Regions from separate parts of the Clostridium sp. CTA-7 genome, predicted to be linked through region 1. Evidence: a T-box and tRNA genes for the amino acid it is inferred to sense, from the RefSeq annotation. Region 1 holds a T-box; the other holds one or more tRNA genes.
What was found. The T-box of region 1 lies ahead of tyrS (tyrosine--tRNA ligase). A T-box ahead of a tRNA ligase gene usually reads a tRNA of that ligase, here a tRNA-Tyr.
Positions count from the first base shown of each region.

Region 2: it has a tRNA-Tyr gene. The T-box ahead of tyrS (tyrosine--tRNA ligase) is inferred to sense a tRNA for this amino acid. The anticodon was not compared.

Region 1 covers NZ_BAAAAV010000005.1:38,469-48,539, forward strand. The annotation lists gene ACYUEX_RS11305 (YibE/F family protein) at 1-1,123, shown strand, start outside; gene ACYUEX_RS11310 (hypothetical protein) at 1,241-1,411, shown strand; gene tyrS (tyrosine--tRNA ligase) at 1,507-2,712, opposite strand; T-box leader at 2,844-3,112, opposite strand; gene ACYUEX_RS11320 (DUF4179 domain-containing protein) at 3,226-4,596, opposite strand; gene ACYUEX_RS11325 (RNA polymerase sigma factor) at 4,580-5,101, opposite strand; gene ACYUEX_RS11330 (C40 family peptidase) at 5,190-5,801, opposite strand; gene ACYUEX_RS11335 (hypothetical protein) at 5,999-6,133, opposite strand; gene ACYUEX_RS11340 (hypothetical protein) at 6,188-6,418, opposite strand; gene ACYUEX_RS11345 (hypothetical protein) at 6,499-7,080, opposite strand; gene ACYUEX_RS11350 (hypothetical protein) at 7,413-7,892, shown strand; gene ACYUEX_RS11355 (fructose-1,6-bisphosphatase) at 8,045-10,042, opposite strand.
Region 2 covers NZ_BAAAAV010000002.1:25,257-35,327, reverse strand. The annotation lists gene nagA (N-acetylglucosamine-6-phosphate deacetylase) at 1-1,062, shown strand, start outside; gene metK (methionine adenosyltransferase) at 1,102-2,277, opposite strand; SAM riboswitch class I at 2,380-2,488, opposite strand; tRNA gene ACYUEX_RS03175 (tRNA-Tyr) at 2,639-2,723, opposite strand; tRNA gene ACYUEX_RS03170 (tRNA-Thr) at 2,729-2,803, opposite strand; tRNA gene ACYUEX_RS03165 (tRNA-Val) at 2,829-2,904, opposite strand; tRNA gene ACYUEX_RS03160 (tRNA-Tyr) at 2,927-3,011, opposite strand; tRNA gene ACYUEX_RS03155 (tRNA-Thr) at 3,018-3,092, opposite strand; tRNA gene ACYUEX_RS03150 (tRNA-Tyr) at 3,118-3,202, opposite strand; gene ACYUEX_RS03145 (hypothetical protein) at 3,502-3,936, opposite strand; gene yyaC (spore protease YyaC) at 4,046-4,567, shown strand; gene mreB (rod shape-determining protein) at 4,628-5,662, opposite strand; gene spoIIID (sporulation transcriptional regulator SpoIIID) at 5,801-6,052, opposite strand; gene ACYUEX_RS03125 (peptidoglycan DD-metalloendopeptidase family protein) at 6,148-6,879, opposite strand; gene spoIID (stage II sporulation protein D) at 7,151-8,203, opposite strand; gene murA (UDP-N-acetylglucosamine 1-carboxyvinyltransferase) at 8,571-9,830, opposite strand; gene ACYUEX_RS03110 (hypothetical protein) at 9,852-10,071, opposite strand, start outside.

The DNA.
Region 1 (10,071 bases):
TTTAGTCCTTGGTGTTATATTTTTTAGCCTACTCCTTATAGGTATTTCAAAATTTATATTTAAAAGTGGTTTCTTACCTGACAAATATAATGGAAATATGAAATATTATAATGCAGTTGTTAAAGAAGTATTAAGTGAGGACTTAGCAAAAGATCCTTTCCTAGAAAATGTTGAAGTTGGATTTCAAAAAGTACTTGTTGAAGTTTCATCTGGCCCTTACTCTAAAACTTTACAAGAAATAGAGAATCCAATAAGTAGACTATATAACTTAAAGGTAAAAGAGGGAACAAAAGTTATAATTGGAGTGTCTGAAAAAAATGGAACTACTCAATTTAATTTATATAGCTATGATAGAAGCAATATGATTTATTTGTTAGTAGCAATATTTATACTTTCAGTTGTAGCAATAGGTGGAGTTAAAGGCGTTAAGTCCTTGATTGCACTAATATTTACTTTAATATGTTGTGTATATTTGATGGTTCCTTTAATGTTAAGGGGAGTAAATCCTATAATGGCTGGAATAATTATGAGCACACTTAGCATAGTTATCACTCTTATATTAGTTTCTGGTTTCAATAAAAAGACACTAACTGCTATTTTAGGTACTATTTCTGGTGTTGTTATTTCTGGGATAATAGCTTACATTTTTGGTGCATTAACAAACCTTTCTGGTTTAAATATGAGTGAAGCTGAAAGTTTAATGTATATTGCTGAAGATACAGGTTTAAAAATCAGAGGAATAATGTTTACAGGGATTCTAGTAGCTACTCTTGGTGCTGTTATGGATATTGCTATGTCAATTGCATCCTCTATATTTGAAATTCATAAAGTAAATAGCAAAATAAGTTTTAATGATTTATTTAAAAGTGCTATGAATATTGGTAAGGATACGATTGGAACAATGACAAACACCTTAATTTTAGCTTTTGCTGGAGGATCACTAAGTATTTTAATTTTAGTATTCTCAGCTAATATGCCTTTTAATAAAATGATAAATTTAGATCTTTTAGGTATTGAGATTATTCAAGGCTTATCTGGTAGTATTGGAATAGTTTTAGCAGTACCAATTACTGCACTTATAGGATGTTATTTATGTAAAAATCAAATTAAATTTAGAAAATAAGATACAAGTTATACCTCTATAAATAATAAATACTATATTAAGCTACATTTTAATAATATTTTTTCAGTACCTTATGGAAAAGCTAATATAGACAACTTATATTAGGAGGGAACTAAAATGGATAATAATAAACATAGAAGAAAAGATCGTCCTAAATCAAATGCTGAACTTAGAAAAATGTATTCAGAATCTGGCTCTGAAATTGGTATTGAGAATGGGAAAAAGAAAGGTGCTCACTCTAACGGTAAAAAGTTCACTAAAAGATCAAAGTTATCACATAATAAATAACATTAATATGCTAATTTATCATATGATAACTTTATAAAAATAACCCTGTTCCAATTAACAGGGTTATTTCTCATTACTTTAAAAAATTAATTTTATTAATTAATTTCTATCTTTACAAATTTCTTTTTACCTATTTTTAATACATCTCCAGAAAATAAATTTATATTCAAATCATTTATTTTTTCTCCATTAATTTGAACTCCACCTTGTTCTACAAGTCTAGTAAATTCTTTTTTACTCGGAACATACTTTTCTTCTATTAATTTAGAAGTAATATCCTTCAACAAATTATTTTCTACACTTAAGCTAGGAATATTATCTGGTATTTCTTTTTTAGCAAATGCTGAATTATAAAATTCTATTGCTTCATTTAAAGCCTCTTCTGAGTGATATAATTTTGTTATTATTTTAGCTAATTCTAATTTAACATCTTTTGGATTTTTGCCATTAATTAGTTCATTCTTTATTTTATCTATTCTATCTGGATGCTCATCTGTAGCTAGCTCAAAGTATTTTATAATTAAATTATCTGGAACTTCCATTATTTTTTTAAACATTGTATTAGCAGGTTCATTTACACCAATGTAGTTCCCAAGACTTTTACTCATTTTTTCAATACCATCTAATCCTTCTAAAATAGGCATAAACATTGATATTTGTTGTTCTTGTCCCATAGTTTTTTGAAGAGTTCTTCCCATTAAAATATTAAAGGTTTGATCTGTTCCTCCAAGTTCTATATCAGACTTTAAAGCAATTGAATCATAAGCTTGCATCAAAGGATAGAAAAATTCATGAATTCCTATTGGAATATTATTTTTATACCTTTTTTGAAAATCATCTCTTTCTAATATACGAGCAACGGTAGTAGTTGCAGCTAAATTTAAAACTTTGTCAAAAGTTAATTTTGAAAGCCACTCACTATTAAAACGAACTTCCGTTTTATTTTTATCTAAAACTTTAAATATTTGCTCCTTATAAGTTTCAGCATTATTTAAAACCTCTTCATCAGTTAATGCCTTCCTTCCTTTTGCCTTTCCTGTTGGATCTCCTATTTTACCTGTAAAATCTCCAATAACTATTACCGCTTTATGGCCTAGATCTTGCATTTGTTTAATTTTACGTAAAACAACAGCATGACCAAGATGAATATCCGGTGCACTTGGATCAAGTCCTAACTTAATAATTAATGATTCATTATTTTTTTCAGCTTTTTCTAGCTTTTTTCTTAATTCTTCTTCATTAACTATTGTGTCTACTCCCTTTTTAATAATTTTCATTTGCTCTTCAATTGTTTTTTTCATCTAAAACACTCCTCTTATATTATTTAAAATATAAGCAAGTTCTATAAGACTAACTTTGTAAAAGCTACTTGATAAAAGTATCTGAACCAAGATAAGTATTTTTAAAAACAAAAAACTCCCGTCCCTTATATCAAAAGGACGAGAGATAAATCTTCGTGTTACCACCTTAAGTTCATAGACAATTCACATTGCCTACCTTTTCGAGTACTCCATTATTACCCAGGTAATACTCTAGCACTATAACGTGTGCAAGGAATACGTCACAGCCTACTAAACCTTAAAAGTCATTTGGTGTGAAGCTCAAAGATGTATTCATAATTAGCTTATCTTGCGCCTCTCATCAACCGGTTACTTTCTGTAAGCTTTACTAACTACTACTTGTTCTTATCACAGCTTTTAATTATCTTATACTCCGAATTATAAACATTTATAAATCTTCGTTATGCTTATTGATTAATATGGATTATATATCTTATTTGCTTTATTGTCAATATTTTTTAAAAATTCAATTAACTAATAATCAATTTTTAACTTTATAGTTCTATCTTTTTTATTTATATCTATAGCTTTGTTATTTACAACAAAAAACTTTTTCCCATCTCCAATATATAGTTGCCTTCTCATAAATATAAAATTCCTATAATCTTCTCCTAGAAAATTCTTCATATTGCTTTTATGAGTAGATGCTTCTAATGAAACAACACCATCATAAGGAATTATTTCATATGGTAAATACTTATCAAACCATATTCTCTTATACTTACTCCAGTAAGATATATCTACTATTTCTTTTTGATCATCATATTTTAATTCTTCTATAAATAAATTATCATTTACCCAAGTATCTTTAATATTACTCTTAATATCAATATTTAAAGCTTCGCTAAAATTTGCTGATGCTATAACTATCTTAGCCTTATTAAATTCATCTATGGCTAAGTCCTTTAGAACAAAGTTTTCAACTATTCTAATACCATTATTTATAGTTTCCTTTTCATCATGTACAACTACACCCATTCTCTCAATATTTCTACCTTCTATATCAGGCCTAAAATATATACCTTCATTAAAAAAGCTTCCATCATTTTTTTGAATAGCCTTAATCTTTTCTTCATCATTAGAAATTACTGAATAATCTAGATTTATAGCTAAAGGACTAACTCTCAAATTATTTACTATAAAGCTTACTTCATCTATTTGAATTTCATTATTTTCTGGCTCTATATTCTTAATCTTAACTATCTTAGATGAATCTATATCTACAGTTATCTCTTTAGCTTCGCCTTCCTCTGTAATTTCTAATGTAAAATCCTTTTTATTTTCTCCTATTTTAAATGTCCATACACTTAATGTATCTCCATTTTTATCTTTTTCACTAAATGCACTTGAACCTGATACAAAATCACCCTCTAAAATTCTTATATCAGATTTAGGTTTAGTAGAATCATATTCTTCAGGCGGCTCATCTGTTGGTAAAAATCTATCTGCATAAGTAATACTTCCTCTCATAAAAACAGAAATATACTTATTATCATAAACAATTGCTTCTATTGTTACTTTTTTACCGTTACTAAATTCTACTGATTTATTAACCTCTTGAAGTTCTCCTTTATTATTAAGCTTTTTTACGTAACTATTATAAGAAAAATAATCATCATGTCCCATTAACTTTTTTATCATTGCAGAAACTATACTTAAATTAAAAATAAACATAAATGCTATAAATATCAAAGCTATTTTTATATATTTATTATTTAAATTTAGTTTCTTTTTATTCTCTCTTTTTGCATCACCTAATGCTTCTTTCATTAAATTTTCAAATTGCGGTGGAGCTTTTAAATCCTTTTCTTTCAGACTATTTAATTCTTTATCTAAATCCATCATTTACGTCACCACCTATAATTTTTCTTATTCTATTAATTCCTTTATTAATTCTGGATTTAACTGTACCTAAGGGAATTTTCATAATTGTTGCAATTTCATCATAAGAATAATCTAAATAATATCTAAGCCTAATAACTTCCTTTTGATTTTCATTTAAATTTTCTATAAGAGATTTTAGATAAATTTTATCTTCTGACTCCTTAAAAGTATTTTCTTCTGATATATTTTCTAAATCAACCTCTTCATACCTCTTCCTCTTTGATAGTTCATTTTTGCATAAATTAACTAGTATTGTTTTACTCCAACTATAAAAAGAATCAAGCTTTTTAAGCTTTGGAATTTCTTTATATAAAACTACTATCATCTCTTGTAATATATCTAAGGCATCATGTTTATTTTTCATATATACATAAGCTAATTTATAATAGTTATCTTTTTCACTCATAATTAGTCTTAAAAGAGCTTCTTTATCCCCATTTATAGCTTTCTTAACCTCAAGCTCCAATCCTCTTCCCCCTTTAACCTTGTCCCTTAAATTCTAAGTATATAACTAAGAGTTTTATATAGATAAAAAAGTTCCCTTCTCTTCGTAATTATTTTAGTGAATTTATATAATCGATAGGTCTATATATTACGCTGTCTTCTCCTAAATAAAGATCTCCATTCTTTACTCCTCCTAGTGGATAAGGTAACTTATTATATGCATTTATAATTTTTCCTTTTCCTTTATATAAAACTACATGTCCTGGAGTAAAAATTAAATCTCCAGGTTGTATATCTTCTTTATCAACTTCATATTCTTGCAATGTTTCTTCTTGATCATAAGTTGAATATCCGATTTCAACTCCTGTTAATTCTTTATATATCCAATAAGTTAATCCAGAGCAATCGAAGGCTTGATTTCCTATATATGTTTCTCTCTTTAATGGATAATAACTTTCTCCATAGTATCCTATTAATTCATCAAGCCTTTCACCAGTCATAATCTCACCTTTTCCACCCCATACGTATTGAAAACCTATTTTTTCTTCTGCTAATTCAATAACTTTATTTACTACTTCCTTGTCTTCTTCTGTCATATTTATTCCTTCATTTTTATACTTATTTCTTGAGTTTAAATTAACTACTAATCTAATACTTACTAATATCAATATAATAATAAGTATTGAAATTATTATCCTACTTTTATTTAATTTTCTTCTCAATATACACACCCCCTAATTACTATTTTTACCATTATATAATTTAATTTTATCTTGTTTTTCTTAATTTTAATAATTAAGTTTTAATTACAAAATAAGCAAAAGGACATGCTATTCATTTATAATATGTCCTTTTGCTTATATAATATTTAAATCATATTATCAATTCTATTTATTAAATAATTTATTAAAGTATTTTATCATTTTATTTTTTTCATATCTTTATATATATCATTTAATAATAAAGGCATTTCTTTACTATCTCCTGTTATAATCATCCAAATAGCCACCAAGGGCAACATTAATATTAAGAATAGTTTATTAAATAAACTCATAATCACTGCCTCCTATTTTTATGTTATAAAAAATAATATTTTAAAATTGTTTGTTTATTTTTCATTCTTAATAAGTAGGCTTATACCAGATAAAACACATATAAATGTAATAAACCCAAGCATTAACCAATTCATATTCAACCAAAACTCCCCACCTAATATTATATCTGGAGATGTGTTAAATTCATCTGAGTAAATTGCAATATTCCAAAATAATTTAGTTGATATTATTAAAGAAATAATGCTCAATACAAATATACTTATGTTTAAAAATTTTCCTTTCATATTTATTAACTCCTCTCATAAAAATATTAACTATGGAAAAATCTAATAAAAATATTTAGAAATAAGTATTTGAATAATAATTAATTGTAAGTATTAACTCCCATTTTATATTTCCTAAAGCTTAAAACAACTTTACTAATAATGAAAGATGTCATATAAGGAAATGAAATTGCAAAAGTCAAAAAGTGAGCTAATTGATACGGAGGTCTACTCCATATATCATATTTACTTCCCATTGATATTAATGGCTTTAAAAAAAATTCTAGTATTTCATTCGGTAGAGCTTCTATAAGTCCCATCAGCATCATAAATATTAGCGAAATAATAGCAATTACTATGTTCATAGACAATTCAACTTTTTTGTGTTCACCATTAAGAGCTATAAAAATCCATGTACTTATGAATACGAAACATGCAAATAGTATTACAAGTATATAACCAAAAAAATCTAAAAAACTTGTAGTTATTATAAAATATATTAGAAAAAAACTAGATAATGGTACTATTCCTAACAAAAAAACATAACCTGCGACACTAATTTCTCTTTGCTTTACTACATTTTTAGCATTGAACCAAGCAACATAAATTATAATTCCAGTTAACAATATTAAAATAAAATTTGATAAACCTAAAATCCCCATATTTCCCACTCTACCTTTCATTAATTCTGCTTATAATACATTAATTTATATATATAATTTTACCTATATTGGTAATTATTTTCAACTTTATCTGTATTTTATATTGATTTACTTTTTCTCTCTTTATAGAAACTTAAATCTAATATAAATTACAATAACAAGTTCAACTATTTCTTTTATTATCACCTATTAGACGCATATGATTGCCTTTGATTTACTTATATTATGTTAAACTTAATATATAGAAAAGACTATTTTGTAAATTAACTAAATTCTTAAAAGCATAACAGAGTTATTTTCTTTATTAAGAAGCATTAATATTCTTAAGCCAAGAAAGGAGGAAAGGATGACATATGAAAATAAAAAATAAAACTTACATTGTAATAGGTGTAATCATTAGTGTACTAATCTTATCGTCTTATATCTATGAAAAGATAACAGAACCATTTTCTTCAAAAAGACCTACTGTAAATATTAAGTATCAAGGAAATAAACTTTATACAAAATCAGGAGATGAAAATTGGTTTAATCCTAAATTCGGTGGTAATTCTATAATGAGGGGTAGTCCTTATGAAATAGGAAAAGAAATGGATACTTTTTATGCAAACCCTGGAGATACTATTGAAGTTTCATTTTCTTTAAAACCTAAGGAAGTATATATTGTAAATTTGGAAGACAAGCCTAGAAAAGATTGTGATGAAAAGAAGTTAGGCTCATCAAATAAGTACTCAATTGAGCTGCCAAGTGAGAAGGGTGAGTATATTATTGAAATATATGGTCGTTGGGATAGCACTCATACCTCTTCTAATATATTTAAAGTAACTATTCAATAATATATAATTAAAATAATAATTAAAGAAATTAAAGTATTGTTATAAAAAGAACAGTGTATAAACTTTGTATAATAAGCATAGCTATCTATCATATTAGTGATAGATAGCTATGTTTCCTTTTTATTTAAAAACAAACTTATCTGATTTGAAAATTATTTTATCAAGCCTTTTCTATATGCCGTAAGTAACATCTTTAAGTCTCTTATTTGCCTTTTTAGCTCTAACCCAATATCAGTATCTTTAACTCTTCTTCTTTCTAAATTTTTTTCTACCACAGTAATTGTAGAAAGAATATCTTTTTCATTTACTATAGCATCTTCTATTGAGTCAAAGGGTTCGTGAGCGACTAACTGAAATCCATATGAATTATATATAAGAGTGTATCCAGCTATTCCTGTATGACTTCTGTATGCTTTAGCAAATCCACCATCTATTACTATAAGTTTACCATTTGCTTTTATAGGACTTTCTCCGCTTTTATTTTTAACAGGTACATGTCCATTAATTATTCTTCCCTCATTGGAGTTAATTCCAAACTCTTCAAGAATTGTATTACATACTGCTTCATCATCTCTCCATTTATAATATGGATTCTTATATTCCTTATGTGTAGTTTTATCATCTATAAAATATCTTTCAAATGTAGTCATTTGTTCTTTACCAAAAAGTGATGAATTAGAGCCCGTCCATAGATACCACATTATATCCATTCCATATTCTCTTTCCTTAGTATCTCTTTTACTAAAGTACCCTTCTCTTGCTAAGGATTCAAGCTTTTCTAAAAGAATTTTTCCACTATATTCTTTTCCTTGTATAGTCATACTTTTAAAGGTTTTATCCTTATTTAAAGGTATACATCCATGTAATAAAAGACTATCATTATATTTTAAATAAACGCTTCCTTTTTCAAAAAGAAAAGAGATATGCCTTTGTAATTTCTCACTATTAATAAAAGAAGACTCTAGTTTTTCAATTAAAATCTCTTCATCCCTTGTAAGCTTAAATGGATTTCCTTTATCTATAGTAGGAAAATTTTTATCATTAAGTTCATATATATTATTATTTAATTTAATAATTCCCTTATCATAATCTATATTATTTAATAATAACCTATGTTTCATTTTAAATTCTGGATTTCTTTCTATTACTTCATTTTCAAGTTTAAATTGAATAATAGTTATAGCTTTATGCATTTTAGCTATTAAATCTATCTCAAAATTATTATAGCTACTTTTATCATTTAATTTAGGAATAAAATTTTTACATGGATCATCTTTGTAATACTTAAGTGCAAAGGTTGCTAATGGCAATATGTTAATTCCGTAAATGTCTTCTATTATATCTAAATTTGAATATCTAGCTGAAATCCTTAAAACATTAGCTGTACATACTCTTGAACCTGATGCCGCTCCCATCCAAAGTATGTCATGATTTCCCCATTGTATATCAACTGAATGATAATTTATAAGTGTATCTAAAATTATATCTGGCCTTGGCCCTCTATCATATATATCTCCTAATATATGAAGTCTATCAATAACTAATCTTTGTATAAGCTTAGCTAGTGCAATTATAAATTCATTTGCCCTATCAATATCAATAATTGTAGTAATTATCTTATCATAATACTTTTGTTTGTCTATTCCATTTACTTGTTCATGTAATAACTCTTCTATGACATAAGTAAAATCTTTTGGCAGTGCCTTTCTCACTTTTGACCTTGTATACTTAGATGACGCATATCTGCATAATTCAATAAGCCTATATAAGGTTATTTTGTACCAGTCACCAATATTTTTTTCTTCTTTTAAAACTATTTCTAATTTTTGTTCTGGATAATAAACTAAAGTTGCAAGGCTTTTCTTTTCACTGTCCATTAATGTATTTCCAAATATATCTTCTATTTTTCTTTTAACTGTCCCAGATCCATTTTTCAAAACATGAATGAAAGGCTCATATTCTCCATGTATATCACTTAAAAAGTGCTCTGTTCCTTTTGGTAAATTTAAAATTGCTTCTAAATTAATGATTTCTGTAGCCGATTCTGCAATGCTTTGATATTGTTTTGATAATAATCTTAAATAAGTTTGCCTTGATATATCTTCTATTAGTATATTTTCATCATCAACTTCCTCATTATATCTATCCATTCAAAATCCTCCTATACATTTAACTTTAT
Region 2 (10,071 bases), on a different contig from region 1:
GGAAAAATCAAAGAAATAAACCCAAAGAATACAAATGATAATGAAATAATTGATGCAGAAGGATTATATTTATCTCCAGGCTTTATAGATGTTCATATCCATGGTGCTGGTGGTCATGATACAATGGATGGCACATTTGAAGCAATTAATGAAATTTCTAAAACTATAGTTAAACATGGAACTACTTCATTTACTCCAACTACAATGACTGTAGCAATAGATGATATAAGAAAATCAATGGAAATTATAAAAGAAGCTAAAGAAAATGGTACTGATGGTGCTATCGTTTTAGGTGCTCATCTTGAAGGACCTTTCATAAGCCCAAAAGCTATTGGAGCTCAAAATCCTAACTTTTTGATTCCTCCAACAATAGAAAACTTTAATGCTATGGTAGGAGATGCTGAAGATGCTGTTGTATCAATTACAATTGCTCCTGAAGTTCCTGGCGCTAAGGAATTAATAAAAGAGTTATCAAAAAAAGGAATAGTTTGCTCTATAGGTCATACTAAAGCTACTTACGATGAAGCTATGGAAGGAATTAAATGTGGTTGCTGCCACTCAACTCACTTATTTAATGCAATGACACCATTTGCTCATAGAGAACCTGGAGTTGTAGGTGCTATATTTGATAGCGAAGTAACTACAGAAACAATTTCTGATGGTATCCATATATCATATCCATCACTTAGAATAGCTTATAATCAAAAGACAACTGATAAAGTTTTATTAGTCACTGATGCAATGATGGCATGTGCGATGCCTGATGGTATGTATGCATTAGGAGGTCAAGAGGTTGTTGTTAAAGATGGAGCTGCAAGACTTTTAAGTGGAAGCTTAGCTGGTTCAATATTAACTCTAGATAAAGCTATTAAAAATGTATATAAAAATGTTGGTCTTTCATTAAACGAAGCTGTAAAAATGGCAACTTTTAATGCTGCTAGACATTGTAAAGTTGAAGATAGAAAAGGTCTTATAAAAGAAGGCTTCGATGCAGATTTGGTTTTATTTGATGAAGACATAAATGTAAAAAATGTTATAGTTGCTGGTAAAGTATTAGTATAAATAAAAATGCTCCAATTCAAAATTGGAGCATTTTTTATTTTAAAGATACTTCTTTATTTCTTCTACTTTATTTAAATCTTCCCAAGGTAAGTTTAAATCATTTCTTCCAAAGTGACCATATGCAGCTGTTTGCTTGTAGATTGGTCTTCTTAATTCTAAATCTCTTATTATAGCTCCTGGTCTTAAATCAAATACTTTTTCAACTATTGAAATTATTTCTTCTTCTGATTTCTTTCCAGTTCCAAATGTTTCTACTTCTATAGAAACTGGCTTAGCAACACCAATTGCATATGCTAATTGAATTTCTAATTTATCAGCTACTCCAGCTGCTACTAAATTCTTAGCAACCCATCTAGCCGCATATGCTGCTGATCTATCAACTTTAGTTGGATCTTTCCCTGAGAAAGCACCACCACCGTGTCTTCCATATCCACCATAAGTATCAACTATTATCTTTCTTCCAGTTAATCCGCTATCTCCTTGTGGTCCTCCAACAACGAATCTTCCAGTTGGATTTATGTAATACTTTGTGCTATCGTCTAATAATTCTGCTGGAACTACAGCTTTAATTACATGCTCCATTAAATCTTCTCTTATTTGTTCTTGAGATACATCTTCACTATGTTGAGTTGATATTACTATTCCATCTATTCTTATAACTTTATTATCATCATATTCAACTGTAACTTGAGTCTTTCCATCCGGTCTTAAGTATGGTAAAGTTCCGTTCTTTCTTACTTCTGATAATCTTCTTGATAATCTATGAGCCATAGCTATTGGTAATGGCATATACTCTTCTGTTTCATTTGTTGCAAAACCAAACATCATTCCTTGGTCTCCTGCTCCAACTGCTTCAACATCATCTTTTTGCCCTGCTCTAGATTCTAATGCTTCATCAACACCCATAGCAATGTCACCTGATTGTTCATCTATTGATGTTAGTACTGAACATGTTTCACAGTCAAAACCGTATTTAGCTCTATCATAGCCTATTTCTTTTACAGTTTCTCTAACTAACTTTGGAATATCAACATAACAATTAGTTGATATTTCTCCCATAACCAATACCATTCCTGTTGTAACAGCTGTTTCACAAGCAACTCTTGCCATAGGATCTTTAGCTAAAATACTATCTAATACAGCATCTGAAATTTGGTCGCATATTTTATCTGGATGCCCTTCTGTAACTGATTCTGATGTAAATAATCTTCTCATTTTCATTTCTCCTTTCATTTTATTTGATATTAATTCTAATTAATTTAATTTATAAAATAAAAAAATCTCTTCGATAAGAAGAGATGTTAAAAGTCATAATCTTTCTTATCTTGCAAAATTACTTTGCAGGAATTGGCACCACACTCAAAATTACTGAAGTAGGTTGCCGGGTTTCATCGGGCCCTTTTCCCTCCGCCTCTCTGGATAAGAACTAATATCAAATTTTACTTTTCAGATTATATCATCTTTAATATTAATAGTCAACAATAAAACCTAAAATAATTACATATTTAGATTCCTTAACTCATAAAATATTAAATTATTTAAAAATATAAAAAAAGACAAGTAAACTTGCCTTTTGTGGTGGGGGAGGACGGATTCGAACCATCGAAACGAAACGTAACAGATTTACAGTCTGCCCCCTTTGGCCACTCGGGAACTCCCCCACATTTGGAGCTGGCAATAGGAATCGAACCTACAACCTGCTGATTACAAGTCAGCTGCTCTACCGTTGAGCCATGCCAGCATATTATAAATTAATAAATTTCAAATGGTGGAAACAACAGGGATCGAACCTGTGACCCTCTGCTTGTAAGGCAGATGCTCTCCCAGCTGAGCTATGCTTCCATAATAATAAAATTTTATAAAATGGTGGGGGAGGACGGATTCGAACCATCGAAACGAAACGTAACAGATTTACAGTCTGCCCCCTTTGGCCACTCGGGAACTCCCCCATTTTATGGAGCTGGCAATAGGAATCGAACCTACAACCTGCTGATTACAAGTCAGCTGCTCTACCGTTGAGCCATGCCAGCATATTATAAATTAATAAATTTCAAATGGTGGGGGAGGACGGATTCGAACCATCGAAACGAAACGTAACAGATTTACAGTCTGCCCCCTTTGGCCACTCGGGAACTCCCCCGTTTAAAATTTATTTAATTTCAGTTAAGTAAACTTTGTATCTTCTCAACCGACAATGATTAGTATATATTTATTATATCTTAATTTCAAGTACAATTTTTACTCATTTAAAGAAACTATATTTAATTTATTCTGTTTTTCTTTTATTTTCTTCTAATTAATGCTAATATCTTTTTTATTAACAATTTTTCTGTCATAATTATTCTATATTAGATATTAAATAAACATCACTTCAACTTGTAATAATTTTTAATAAATATATATTGCTATAAGTAAAATAATTTTTTAAATAATAATTTCTTATACTTCTTTTTCTATAATATCTAAATCAATATAATCACTTATAATATCCTTAAACTCTTCATATTCTTTATTTGACATTCTTTGCTTTACTAAAGACATACCTTTTGTAATGTTAACTGTATTTTCTCTATCCGAAAAATAGTCATTAACTTTTATTATATCTACTATAGCTAAATTTCTAATTAATACATTTATTTTTTCTTTTCTAGCTTTATCTAAATGTCCAAACAAATTATTAGAGGAATCTACTTGATTTATAATAATTGTAGATTTATTTTTTTCCTCACTAATAAACTCTTCTTCTTTATTGTATTTTACTACATTTTCACTAATAACTTCTTCACTTTTTAATGGCTCCCACACTAATAAAAAATATATTGGGATAACTATACTAATTATTATGGTAATGGTAGAAAATAGTAATCTCTTCATTCTATTTCATCTCCTTTTATTTGATTAATTTCCTCTTTTATGATTTTTATACATTTTATTATAATTAATCTTTATCAAACATATACTTTTATGGCGGGGGTGAATTTTAGTGAAGCGTAAAGTATTATATAACTCTTATAATTCTCATATTGAAATAGCAAATTCTATTAAAAATTATATTACGGAAAATACTATAATAGTTTGTATAGGAACAGATAAATGTATTGGTGATTGCTTAGGTCCAATGGTTGGCACATTTCTAACAGAAAAAGCCTTCCCTCTCCCAGTGTACGGAACAATAGAATCTCCAATACATGCTTTAAATATAAATAAAAGATTGAATGAAATTAATAAATTGCATCCTAAATCCTTAACTATAGGTATAGATGCTTGCTTAGGTGAATATAGCTCAATTGGTGAAATACATACCAGAGATTATCCAATACATCCTGGAAAAGGTGTTGGTAAAAATTTACCTGATGTTGGAATTGCCTCAATAATAGGAATAATAGATTCAAGTGAAAATGCAGAAATTTTCACATCTAGAAGCATTCGTCTAAATTTAGTTATGGAAATGGCTAAAGTGATTTCTTCTTCAATTATTGAAGCATATAAGATTATTAATAAATAAAAGGGAGCAATAAAATACTCCCTTTTACAATCAATTATATATAATATGTATAATATTCTACTACTCTATCAAAGTTATTTCCTTGTCTGATAGACTAGATTCTATTTTATCTAGATATCCTAAAACCTTGCCTGTACCCTCTGCTACTGCTTCTACAGAGTTATTAGCAACATCGACATTGACTCCTGTTTCATGCTCTATTAGCTTATCTAATCCATCTAATAAAGATCCTCCACCAGTCATTAAAATGCCTTTTTCTATTATATCAGCAGCAAGTTCAGGTGGTGTTTTTTCTAATACAAATTTAACATTATCGACAATTAACGATACTGATTCTTTTAGTGCATAAATTATTTCCTCTGATGTAATAGAAACCTCATCTGGTAATCCAGTAATTAAATTTCTACCTTTCATCATAGCAGTTAAGTTTCTTGATCCATTAAATGCTGATCCTATATTTACCTTTAACTCTTCTGCCGTTTTCTCACCTATCATTATCTTGTACTTATTTCGTACATACTTTATTATAGCATCGTCAAATGAATCTCCAGCTACTTTTATTGATGATCTTACTACAACTCCCCCTAAGGATATTACAGCTATATCAGTAGTTCCACCACCAATATCTACTACCATAGAGCCACTAGGTTTAGTTATATCTAATCCTGCACCAATTGCAGCAGCCAAAGGTTCTTCTATTAAATGTACTTTCTTTGCTCCAGAATTTCTGGCAGCATCAATAACTGCTCTTTTTTCCACCTCTGTTGCTTGTGATGGAACACATACCATTACTTTAGGAGCTGTAATTTTACTTTTTCCATATGCTTTTCTAATAAATTCTTTTAACATTTTTTCAGTTATGTCATAATCTGATATAACACCATCTCTTAATGGCCTTACTGCAACTATATTACCTGGAGTTCTTCCAATCATCTTCCTTGCTTCTTCTCCAACAGCAAGTATTTTATTATTATTTTTATTTATTGCAACAACTGATGGTTCCTTTAATATTATCCCCTTACCTTTTGCATAAACTAAAACTGTTGCTGTTCCTAAATCTATTCCTAGATCGCTCCCACTTCTCCAAAACCACATTCCTTGTTCACTCCTACTCTTTTCGCACTATAAAATCTTTCAAAATTTCTCTTATTTTGCATTATTAGCATATTTATTATTATATATGGAATATGGTAATCCTTCAATATGTTTGTACTTAAATTCGTAATCATTTACTTACTCTGCTGTTTTATATTTCATTTTAGTGGCTTTTCCACCCCTAATATGTCTTTCTGCTTTATTTAACTCTAATATAGAGTGAGTTTGTTCTGCTATAGCTGGATTTATCTTTGGTAATCTTTCTGTCATATCTTTATGAATAGTGCTTTTACTAACTCCAAATACCTTAGCTGTCTTCCTAATTGTATCTTTAGAATCTATTATATATTTAGCAACCTCTAAAACTCTTTCTTCTATATAATCCTTCAAAATATTACCTCCCTTTGGATAAACTATTAATATGTGACCATTAGTATCTAATTTATTCATCAGTCATTTAAACCAAATGACTGATGAATTATTTATTATTCTTGATTAAACGTAAAATATGTTGTTGGATTTAAATCTTTTCCATTTACATCTTGAACTTGTATATTCAAATGTTCACCGAATTCATCATTGGTAAATATTTTTGAGCTGTTTCCAACAGTTCCTATAACAGTTTCTTCTGTTACTTTATCTCCAACATTTACTCTTATGTCTTTGGATAAATTACAATACTTTGTATATAATCCATTAGCATGAGCAATAACTACATAGCTTCCTTCTTCAACTTTGCTTGAAACTTCTTTCACTTCTCCCACTGCAGCAGATTTAACTTCAGTTCCAACACTAGCTTTTATATCTATTCCTCTAATATTCCTACTGCTTCCATCGCTCATAGCTTGTGGCTTTGGATAAGAATATTCTCTTGCAATTGATCCTTCTAAAGGTTTTTTAAATTTAACCTCTACATTCGTTCCAGCAGAAACATTAACATCTTGTTCTGTAGATGCTACCTCTTGTTCTTGTGCTAATTCATTGTTTTGATTATTTTCAACCCTGTCAGCATTTTGCTTTTGAACTTCTGAAGTAGATTTATCATCAATATTTAAAGTGAATTCATTTTCTGCTTTATTACTTTGTTCTAAAGCTTTATTTCTTTTCGTTGTAACTACTGCAACAGTTGCAATTACACACAAACAAAGGAATAGTACTAAATAAAAGCCCTCCTTTCTGAAAAAGTCTTTTACCTTGTCTTTCTTATTTTGGTCCATATCAACACCTCCTTTTTGTATTCTTGCCCGTTATCATAAATTAATACAAATGCAAATTGATTTATTTACATCAAATTTCTACATTTAATAACAAAAAACCTCATCTAAACTATCATCTAACTAGTTGTTGTATTCACTTTAAATATGTAAAATATAAAAAGACAATATATATGCCTATTTAAAATAAACATGTATATTGTCTTTTAAAAATTAAAACTTTTAATTAAATTTCCATTACTTTTTACTACTTACTTAAACATACTTATGATTCTTAATTAAATTTTACTTCCTTTAAATCAATACCTGTATAATAATGTTTTAAAATTTCATCATATTTTTTACCATCCTTAGCCATAACATTTGCTCCCCATTGGCTCATACCAACTCCATGTCCATAGCCCCTGCAATTGAATATTACTTCATTTCCACTTATTTTAAAATCAAAATTTGTTGAGTTTAGGCCAAAAGATAACCTGAAATCTGTTCCCTTTACTTTTGCTTTACCAAATCTTATTTCTTTTACCCCACCAGCATCACTTCTAGATAAAATCTCTATATTACCTTGTAAATTATCCTTACTAATATTTGCATCTGCGTATTTGGAATTTATTTTATTTACAAAATCATCTATGTTAAATTTGGATTCATCTGTGTATTTAGGAGCTATTTCTTCCCCTTTACTTTCAGTAGAAACTAAATAAGGAACATCGCTCGAGAATACATCCACAGCATTTTCTGTTTTTCCTGAACTTGTAGAGAAAAATTGTGGGTATTGAACTAATTCACTATTATATGCTAAAACCAGTCCCTTTGTAGCATCAACAGCCTCTGAAATTTTTGACCAGTTCTCACTACTACTATTCTCCCATTTTTCTAACCTAATTTCTTTACTTATATACACTTGACAATGTGTAGTATCACAAACATCGCCACCTTTAGCATTATTACAGGGTCTAGTTCTTTTTGCAGATACATAAGTTCTTGCTGCTATAGCTTGTGCTTTTAAAGCTTCTATTTCAAAGCTTGCTGGCATTTCTCCTGAAACTACGCTCTTTACGTACTCTTCTAAAGGTATATCTACTATCTTGTCTTCATTAGTTATATAAACTTTTATAACATCATTTCCAGATAAAGTTATAAACTTATTTTCGTTTGAACCAACATTATCTTCTATACCATTTTGAGAAATTTCCTCTAATGCACTTACTGAAGAAGATTTGATTACAATCATTGGAATTACAATCATAAATATTAAAACTAAAGTACTGAAAAGTCCAAGTTCTACTAAATCTCTCATTGAACTTATTTTATTTTTCAAAAACATCGCCTCCCTTTAACTAATACAATTTAATATATGTTAAAATTTCCTAATTATACTTTATTTTTTATTCTTTATGTTGAGTTATTTAAATCATTATAATAAAAAAAGTGAACATATATAAGTTTACTTATTCCGTCGCTCCGCTCCAAATCAACACAAACCTACATATGTCCACTTCCAAACTGAAGGTAAGAAAAGTATAAAACAAATCTACTTTTCTAAATCTAATTCCTAAAAGCCTTATATATTGATATTTTCAAAATTTCAAATCTTTATGCTTTCCTATATATTAAAGTATAAAATTAAAGAACTTAGAATAAATCTAAGTTCTTTAATTAGGCGAATATAGCTATAATTATTTATAATATATCTATTTATCAACTCTATATACATTAACTCCCAAGCCTCTAAATTTTTCTTCTATATTCACATAACCTCTATCTATATGATATATATCACTAATTTCTGTATTTCCTTGAGCCACTAACCCAGCTAGTATCATAGCTGCTCCAGCTCTCAAATCAGTAGCTTTAACATCACATCCTGTTAAAGAATCTACTCCTTCTATAATTGCTGTTCTTCCATCAATTTTTATATTTGCTCCCATTCTTACTAATTCTGCAACATGCATAAATCTATTTTCAAATATCGTTTCTGTTATAATACTTGATCCTTTTGTTACCGACAATAATGTCATCATTTGAGCTTGCATATCAGTTGGAAAACCAGGATAAGGTAATGTCTTTATATCAACAGGTCTCTTCTTATCTGTTCCATCAACTAACATAACATTTTCTTTTATACTCTCAAACTTTACTCCACACTCTTTTAATTTCTCTATTGTAGGTCTTAAATGGTCTTCATTAGCTCCATTTATGATTATCTTACTATTTGTTATAGCTGCTGCAACCATAAAGGTTCCTGCTTCAACTCTGTCATATATAGGTTTATAGCTTATCCCAGTTAAAGAATCTACGCCTTCTACTGTTATTTTCCCCATTCCTGCTCCTTGAACTTTAGCTCCCATTGAATTTAGAAAATTAGCTAAGTCCCATATTTCTGGTTCTTCTGCAGCATTTTCTATAATTGTTGTGCCTTCAGCCAAAACAGACGCCATTAACAAATTTTCAGTTGCACCTACAGATGGAAAATCTAAATATATTCTATTTCCTTTAAGTTTTTTAGCCTTCGCTTCTACAAAACCATGTCCTATTTCAATCTCTGCCCCTAAAAGCTTAAATCCTTTTAAATGTAAATCTATAGGCCTACTACCTATATTGCATCCTCCAGGCATGGAAATTTTGCATCTTCCAAATCTCGATAGCATTGGTCCCATAATTAGAAAAGATGCTCTCATTTTTCTTATTAACTCAGTATTCATATCAATTGCTTTAATATTAGAAGTATTTATCTTTAAATTACCTTTTGAGTCATTTTCTATATCACAGTTCATTCCTAATAACAAATCTGTTAAAACTACTACATCTTCTAACATAGGTGCATTATTGATAATAATATCATTTGGACTTAAAATACCTGCAACTATTATTGGTAAAACAGAATTTTTAGCTAAACTAATATTCACTTCACCTCTTAGTTTATTACCACCTTCAACTACAATTTTTTCCATATTATCCTCCATAATGAATTGTTAGTATGTTACGAATATCACTGGTGTTCCTATAATTAGATATTCTCCTGTATCATATTTAATATGACCTATACTGATTCTATTTCCATCATATAATCTTCCCTTTGCTACAGAACCATTATAAATATCTAATATTTCTAAAGTATCCTGTTTTATATTGTTCCTTAGTACCTCCAACAGATGTTGTTTTTGATCCTCTATTATTTTTACCCTTACAAAA